3 regions of the Enterobacter sp. PL_is511 genome follow, and region 1 is predicted to be linked to each of the others. Evidence: predicted binding sites of a transcription regulator. Region 1 holds the regulator's gene; each other region holds the start of a gene.

Evidence for each region. The regulator Fur, encoded in region 1, represses iron uptake genes when iron is present. The targets are predictions, from matches to a motif close to ATAATAATGAGAACNACTATCAA.
Region 2: the regulator Fur is predicted to act here: its motif matches at 1,508-1,530, upstream of sodA (superoxide dismutase [Mn]).
Region 3: the regulator Fur is predicted to act here: its motif matches at 1,260-1,282, upstream of AC0TN7_RS10035 (Nramp family divalent metal transporter).

What each region holds. Positions count from the first base shown of each region.
Region 1 is NZ_JBVPGP010000024.1:402,930-405,200, reverse strand. Features, by position in the region: gene fldA (flavodoxin FldA) at 1-324, shown strand, start outside; gene fur (ferric iron uptake transcriptional regulator) at 615-1,061, shown strand; gene chiQ (ChiQ/YbfN family lipoprotein) at 1,158-1,487, opposite strand; gene chiP (chitoporin ChiP) at 1,535-2,271, opposite strand, start outside.
Region 2 is NZ_JBVPGP010000012.1:35,076-37,346, reverse strand. Features, by position in the region: gene yiiM (6-hydroxyaminopurine reductase) at 68-742, opposite strand; gene sodA (superoxide dismutase [Mn]) at 814-1,434, opposite strand; gene AC0TN7_RS01060 (helix-turn-helix domain-containing protein) at 1,638-2,186, opposite strand.
Region 3 is NZ_JBVPGP010000021.1:146,652-148,922, forward strand. Features, by position in the region: gene AC0TN7_RS10035 (Nramp family divalent metal transporter) at 1-1,220, opposite strand, end outside; gene AC0TN7_RS10040 (NupC/NupG family nucleoside CNT transporter) at 1,569-2,271, shown strand, end outside.

The sequences.
Region 1 (2,271 bases):
TTCCCGACGCTGGAAGAAGTCGACTTCAACGGTAAGCTGGTCGCCCTGTTTGGCTGTGGCGATCAGGAAGACTACGCCGAATACTTCTGTGACGCGCTGGGCACCATCCGCGACATCATTGAGCCGAATGGCGCGGTTATTGTAGGCCACTGGCCGACCGCCGGTTACCACTTCGAAGCGTCTAAAGGCCTGGCCGATGACGATCACTTCGTGGGTCTGGCCATCGACGAAGACCGTCAGCCAGAACTGACCGCCGAGCGTGTTGAGAAGTGGGTGAAGCAGATCCGTGAAGAACTGCACCTGGACGATATTCTGAACGCCTGATTATTTCGCGGCGCAACTGCGGTTGCGCCCATGCCCCAGGTCAAACCGATTAAATTAATCGCTACAATCTTTTAACTTTTTCGCCCAGACCTGTACAATGTCTCCCTGATAAAATGTGGTTTTCCATTGAGCAAGTTTGTTGGTGATACCCCATTTTTATAAGCATATTTTGCCTGAGACTTGCAGTTTTCATTTAGCCATGGCAGTTCTATAATGAGACGCATTATCCCAGGTGCATTTTCTGTCACTTCCTACAGAAGTGAATCGTTTAGCAACAGGACAGATTCCGCATGACTGACAACAATACCGCATTAAAGAAGGCTGGCCTGAAAGTTACGCTTCCTCGGTTAAAAATCCTTGAAGTGCTTCAGGGTCCAGACAATCACCATGTCAGTGCGGAAGACCTTTATAAACGTCTTATCGACATGGGTGAAGAGATTGGGCTGGCTACCGTCTATCGCGTGCTGAACCAGTTTGATGACGCGGGCATTGTTACCCGTCATAATTTCGAAGGCGGTAAATCTGTTTTCGAACTGACCCAGCAGCAGCACCACGATCACCTGATCTGCCTCGATTGCGGCAAGGTCATTGAATTCAGCGATGATTCCATCGAATCACGCCAGCGTGAAATCGCCGCGCGTCATGGCATCCGCCTGACCAACCACAGCCTGTACCTTTACGGTCATTGTGCTGAAGGCGATTGCCGCGAAGACGACCACGCGCACGACGCGAAATAAACAAGTGTTCATACTCTGAGCCAGCCGTAAGGTTGGCTTTTTTTTGCCTAAAAAAATGCCCGGTGGCGCAGCGCCACCGGGCATGATAACAGCGAGTTACTTACTGTTATTGCTTCGAATTTCTTTCCAAATCTGGTCGCAACGCTTCGCCACTTCCTGATCGTTACCGGTTTTACGCGCCTGGATACAGGCCTGGTAATCCATTACGCGGACATTTTCCTGCGTCGCGAACTGCTCATGCGCTTTCTCTTTCTTCAGCACGTTTAGCACGCTCTGACAGGCTTCAATTTTTTCCGGCGAACCTTCCGCAGTATTAATGCAGGCGCTATATGCCTCCTTCAGGCGGGAGTCCTCTTTTGGTGCCTGAGTCTGCGCACACGCCACCAGCCCTGATGCCAGCAACGCGACGACTACGATTTTTTTCATCATATACAGTCTCCATACCGGCGGGACTCAGCCCGCCAGTGCGTTTATCAGAAGATGGTGAATGGGGCGATAACCATGAATTTCACGTCACGTTCATCCTGGAAGATGTTGCCGTAACCGCCCGCATAGCTCGGGATATCGGAGTGGTTGTCATACTGGGTGAAGTGCAGTTTGAACATCGTGCCTTTCGCGCGGCCATCCTGCAGGGTATAGATTGCATCCAGGCTGTAGGAAGACTCTTTCAGGCGATAGTTGGGATCGTAGTATGCGTCCGGTGTTGCCATATCGGCAGGTTTTGCGTCCCAGGCGTAAGCGTAAGAAGCGCCCACCGCCCAGCCAGGCAGGTTCCAGTTTTTCAGGTCGTACATTGCACCGAAGAAGACCGCTTTCTCGCCGTCGGCGTTGAAGTCTGAGCGGTTATCCCACCAGATATCAAGACGGCCGTTGGAGGAGGCGTAGGTCGGAGTCATACGCTGCAGGAAGTAGCCCTGCTGCCCTTCCGCCTTCACCCATGTGCCTTCCAGACGCAAATCAACCTGGCCAACCTTATAGCCGAAGGTGAGTGCCTGCAGCCACGCGGTGCCGTCATAAATGTCATTGACCCCACCGTTACTGACTTTATCGCGCGTACCGTAGAACTGGTAGCTAGTACTCAGCGGGCTACCCGCGACATCAAACTTATAGCTGGCCTTGGCAAAGTACTGATCGATATAGCCTTGTGCCTGACCAAATGCCGCTTCAAGCACCAGATCGTTTTTGAAGTCGTATTTCGCGCCCAGCGAGT
Region 2 (2,271 bases), on a different contig from region 1:
GGTTGAGTACGGTGTAAAAGAAGGGAGCATCCCCCGTTAGCACGGGGGAGACGAACGAAAGAGAAACCTATTTACCCCATAACCGACGGGCATTGTCTTCAATTTTGTTACTGAGCCGCCGTTTTTGCATGGTGCGCGTCCAGCTGGTCGACAACCCCGCCGCCGACAGCAGGCGGTGATACTGTTCGTCATCAAACGGCATATGCCAGGCAATGGCGCAGGCGTCATAAACAGACACATCGCTCAGGCGTGATGCCAGCTCAAGCGGTGCGTCCGCTGAAACCTGCCCAGCCAGCACCACACGGTACAGCCAGCCGGTTTTACCCGCGTTTTGCATCTGAGCCGACATGTCATGAATGCTGAAATGGTAGTTGAGCTTGAAGCACGGCGAGCGCGGCTGCGTCACCTGAATCAGGGCATCGCCCCAGCGGTAAATATCACCGATAAAGACGTTTTGCTCGGTCAGCCCTTCGGTCGAGAGGTTCTCACCGAACGCGGGCGCGACAAACAGATCCGCCTGTTCGGGGAATTCGGCTTTCCAGTGCTGATAGTGCTCGCGCGGGTAGTGGCACAGCGCGCGCTCGGGCCCGCCGTGGATTTTCTTTTCGGCCTGCTCGTCACCCGCCAGCCCGAGGTCGGTAAGCGTCAGCTCACCGTCGACCTGAATTTTAGCGATGGCGCTCGGGCGACTGCCGTCGTACTCCCTTACCTTGCCTGTAAACACGTTCACCGGGTAATGCATTGCTGCCTCCATTACGCAGATACAAAAAAAGCGAGTCATAAGACTCGCTTCTCACAGGCGTCAACGCAACCTTATTTTTTAGCGGCGAAACGTGCTGCAGCTTCGTCCCAGTTCACCACGTCCCAGAAGGCTTTGATGTAGTCCGGGCGACGGTTCTGGAATTTCAGGTAGTAAGCGTGTTCCCACACGTCCAGACCCAGGATTGGGAAGCCCGATGCGCCAGAGATCGCTTCACCCATCAGCGGGGAGTCCTGGTTAGCAGTAGAAACCACCGCCAGTTTGTCACCTTTCAGAACCAGCCACGCCCAGCCAGAGCCGAAACGAGTAGCCGCGGCTTTTTCGAACTCCGCTTTGAAGTTGTCCACGGAACCGAAGTCGCGCTCGATAGCCGCTTTCAGGTCGCCCTGCAGGGTGGTACCGGTTTTCAGGCCTTTCCAGAACAGGCTGTGGTTAGCGTGGCCGCCAGCGTTGTTACGCAGAACGGTTTTCTTGTCCGCTGGCAGCTGGTCCAGCTTGGTGATCAGCTCTTCAACAGGCAGGTTAGCGAACTCTGGCAGGCTTTCCAGCGCGGCGTTCGCGTTGTTCACATAGGTCTGATGGTGTTTAGTGTGATGGATTTCCATCGTCTGCTTGTCGAAATGCGGTTCCAGTGCGTCGTAGGCATACGGCAGGGATGGCAGTGTATAACTCATAATCCTCTCCATTATTGTCGGGCGGCACAGCTGTTAATGCCGCGTAAGCAGTTGGTTCATTATAGTTAATTAAATGATATTGAAAATGATTATCAATGCCGTAGTTTTTATAAGGTTATTCACATTCTGACAAAAGCCAAAATGGGTAATTCACTCAGGAGGTTAACGGAAGATGCTGCCGCGAAGACGACAGCATTGTCGGGTTAGTTTTGTTCCGCCACCAGCAGCGCGTAAGTGTCTGGCTCCAGGGCTTTAAAGATGTGCGGCTGGTCGGCGGGATAACAAATGTAATCCCCTGCGCCGAGCTCTTCCGCCGCGTCAAGCAGGCCAACCAGCGCCCGACCTTGCGTCACAATAATATGTTCAACCGAGCCCGGCGGATGCGGCTGTGAAATACGGTCTGCACCCGGCTGGGTCATCAGAAGATAAACATCGCGGCGCGCGCCGGGGGGGCATGCGGCCAGTAAAATAGCCTCGTAATTAGCCTGTCCGGCGACCACTTTCGTCCCTTCACCGCGGCGGATCACCTGTGTGGTCGGCAACTGCGGCTCAAGCAGGCGGGCGAAAGGAATATCCAGCGCCACGCAAAGCGACCACAGCGTTTCCAGGCTAGGGTTACCGTTGCCGGACTCCAGCTGGGAAAGGGTGGATTTTGCGATCCCGGCACGGCGGGCAATTTCCGCCAGTGAAAGCCCGGTTCGCAGGCGTTCTCGCACCAGACTTTTGGCGATCAGGCTGATCGGCTGCGTCATATAACGGCCTCTTGTTCTATAAAACGAACGAATCGTTCGTCTTGAAAATCAGTTTCGTTGCGTTCATTATAATGGATACACGTTC
Region 3 (2,271 bases), on a different contig from region 1:
CCAATCAGCAGCCACAGGTTCAGCGCCACCACCACCACCACGATGGCCCACCCGGTCCGTTTCACCAGCGTTGAGTTGACCAGTTCACCCATCAGGTTTTTGTCGCTGGTAAAGATCAGCAGCGGCACCAGCGCCAGTGCGATGCCAAAGCTTAGCAGCACCTGGCTCATGACCAGAATTCGCGTTGGGTCGAGCCCCATCAGAATCACCACAAATGACGGCAGCATGGTGACGGAGCGACGCACCCACAGCGGAATATGGAACCGGACAAACCCCTGCATCACCACCTGGCCTGCCAGCGTGCCCACCACCGTGGAAGAAAGACCGGCAGCCACCAGGCTAAGACCAAATATCGTGGCGGCAGCATGGCTCAGTAGCGGCTCCAGCGTGAGATACGCCTGGTCGAGATCGGCAATACCGGTGTGACCGTTAAAGTGGAAAGCGGCAGCTGCGGTAGCCATCATCGCCAGATTGACAAACCCGGCGATGGTCATGGCGATCGCCACGTCCCATTTGGTGGCGGAGTAACGCTCTTTGCGCGTCCCACCGTGGAGATGCTGCGTCAGCGAGGAGTGCAGGTAAATCACATGCGGCATGATGGTCGCCCCCAATACCCCGGCGGCCAGGAACACCGCTTCCGAGGTTGGCAGGCTTGGGATCGCCATCCCTTTAGCGAGCTGCGCCAGATTCGGCTGTGAGAAAATCAGCTCGACGATATAGGCCGCCGCGACAAACAGCAGCAGACCGCCAATGACCTTCTCCAGCGGCTTTTGACCCCGACGCTGTAGCATCAGGATCAGGAACGTGGCAATCCCGGTGAGTACCGCCCCCTGCAACAGCGACACGCCCAGAATCAGCTTAAAGCCGATCGCTGCGCCGATAAACTCAGCGAGGTCAGTGGCCATAGCGATGATTTCCGCCTGAATCCAGTAGAGCCAGACGGCCGGACGCGGATAATGGTCGCGAATTTGCTCCGCCAGGTTTTTGCCCGTGGCAATCCCCAGCTTTGCAGAGAGCATCTGAATCAGCATCGCCATCAGGTTAGCCCAGACGACCACCCACAGCAGCTTATAGCCGAAGCTGGCCCCGGCCTGAATATTGGTCGCAAAGTTACCTGGATCGATATAGCCAATGGCAGCGATGAACGCAGGTCCCATTAATGCGAACCGCAACTTGCGCGCGGCTCTGCCACTGCTACCCTCTACGCGACTGTTTGTCATTTCTGCCTCTGAAATATAGCCTTTGCTATGTTTAATGCTATCAAAATGAGAATGATTATCAAGTTCATTTGTGAAGTTTACAGTGATTTCTCTGATAGCTTTGAACGATAGACGGGCGGGTAAGTGGGGCGATCTAACAGAAACTGAAATCGCGCGCGCTTTTGTGAAGACTAGCACACAAACTTAACTTTTCACTCATTTACCTAACATAACAAAAATGTATTGTGGATCACTATTTTTGAGACTCGTCACAGGATGTAACTATAGTGTGTCCTCGATCTCGTTTTCTTTTCCCTTGTTACATAGAATGTGCACGAAAATTAAACCTGCCTCATATTTGGAGCAAATATGGACCGCGTCCTTCATTTTGTCCTGGCACTTGTTGTCGTTACTGCACTCGCATTGCTGGTCAGCACAGACCGCAAAAAAATTCGTATCCGTTATGTTGTCCAGCTGCTGGTCATTGAAGTTTTACTTGCGTGGTTCTTCCTGAACTCCAACGTAGGCCTCGGCTTCGTAAAAGGCTTCTCCGAAATGTTCGAAAAACTGCTCGGATTCGCCAATGAAGGGACCAACTTTGTCTTCGGTAAAATGAACGACGAAGGTCTGGCGTTCTTCTTCCTGAAGGTTCTCTGCCCAATCGTCTTCATCTCCGCACTGATCGGTATTCTGCAGCACATCCGCGTTCTGCCGTTCATTATTCGTGGAATTGGCTTCCTGTTATCCAAAGTGAACGGCATGGGCAAGCTGGAATCCTTTAACGCCGTCAGTTCCCTGATCCTCGGTCAGTCTGAGAACTTCATCGCGTATAAAGATATTCTCGGCAAAATGTCCCGTAACCGCATGTACACCATGGCGGCAACCGCAATGTCTACCGTTTCCATGTCTATCGTGGGTGCGTATATGACCATGCTGGAGCCGAAGTATGTTGTTGCGGCGCTGGTTCTGAACATGTTCAGCACCTTTATCGTTCTGTCGCTGATCAACCCGTACCGCGTTGACGCCAGCGAAGAGAACATCCAGATGTCAAACCTGCACGAAGGCCAGAGCT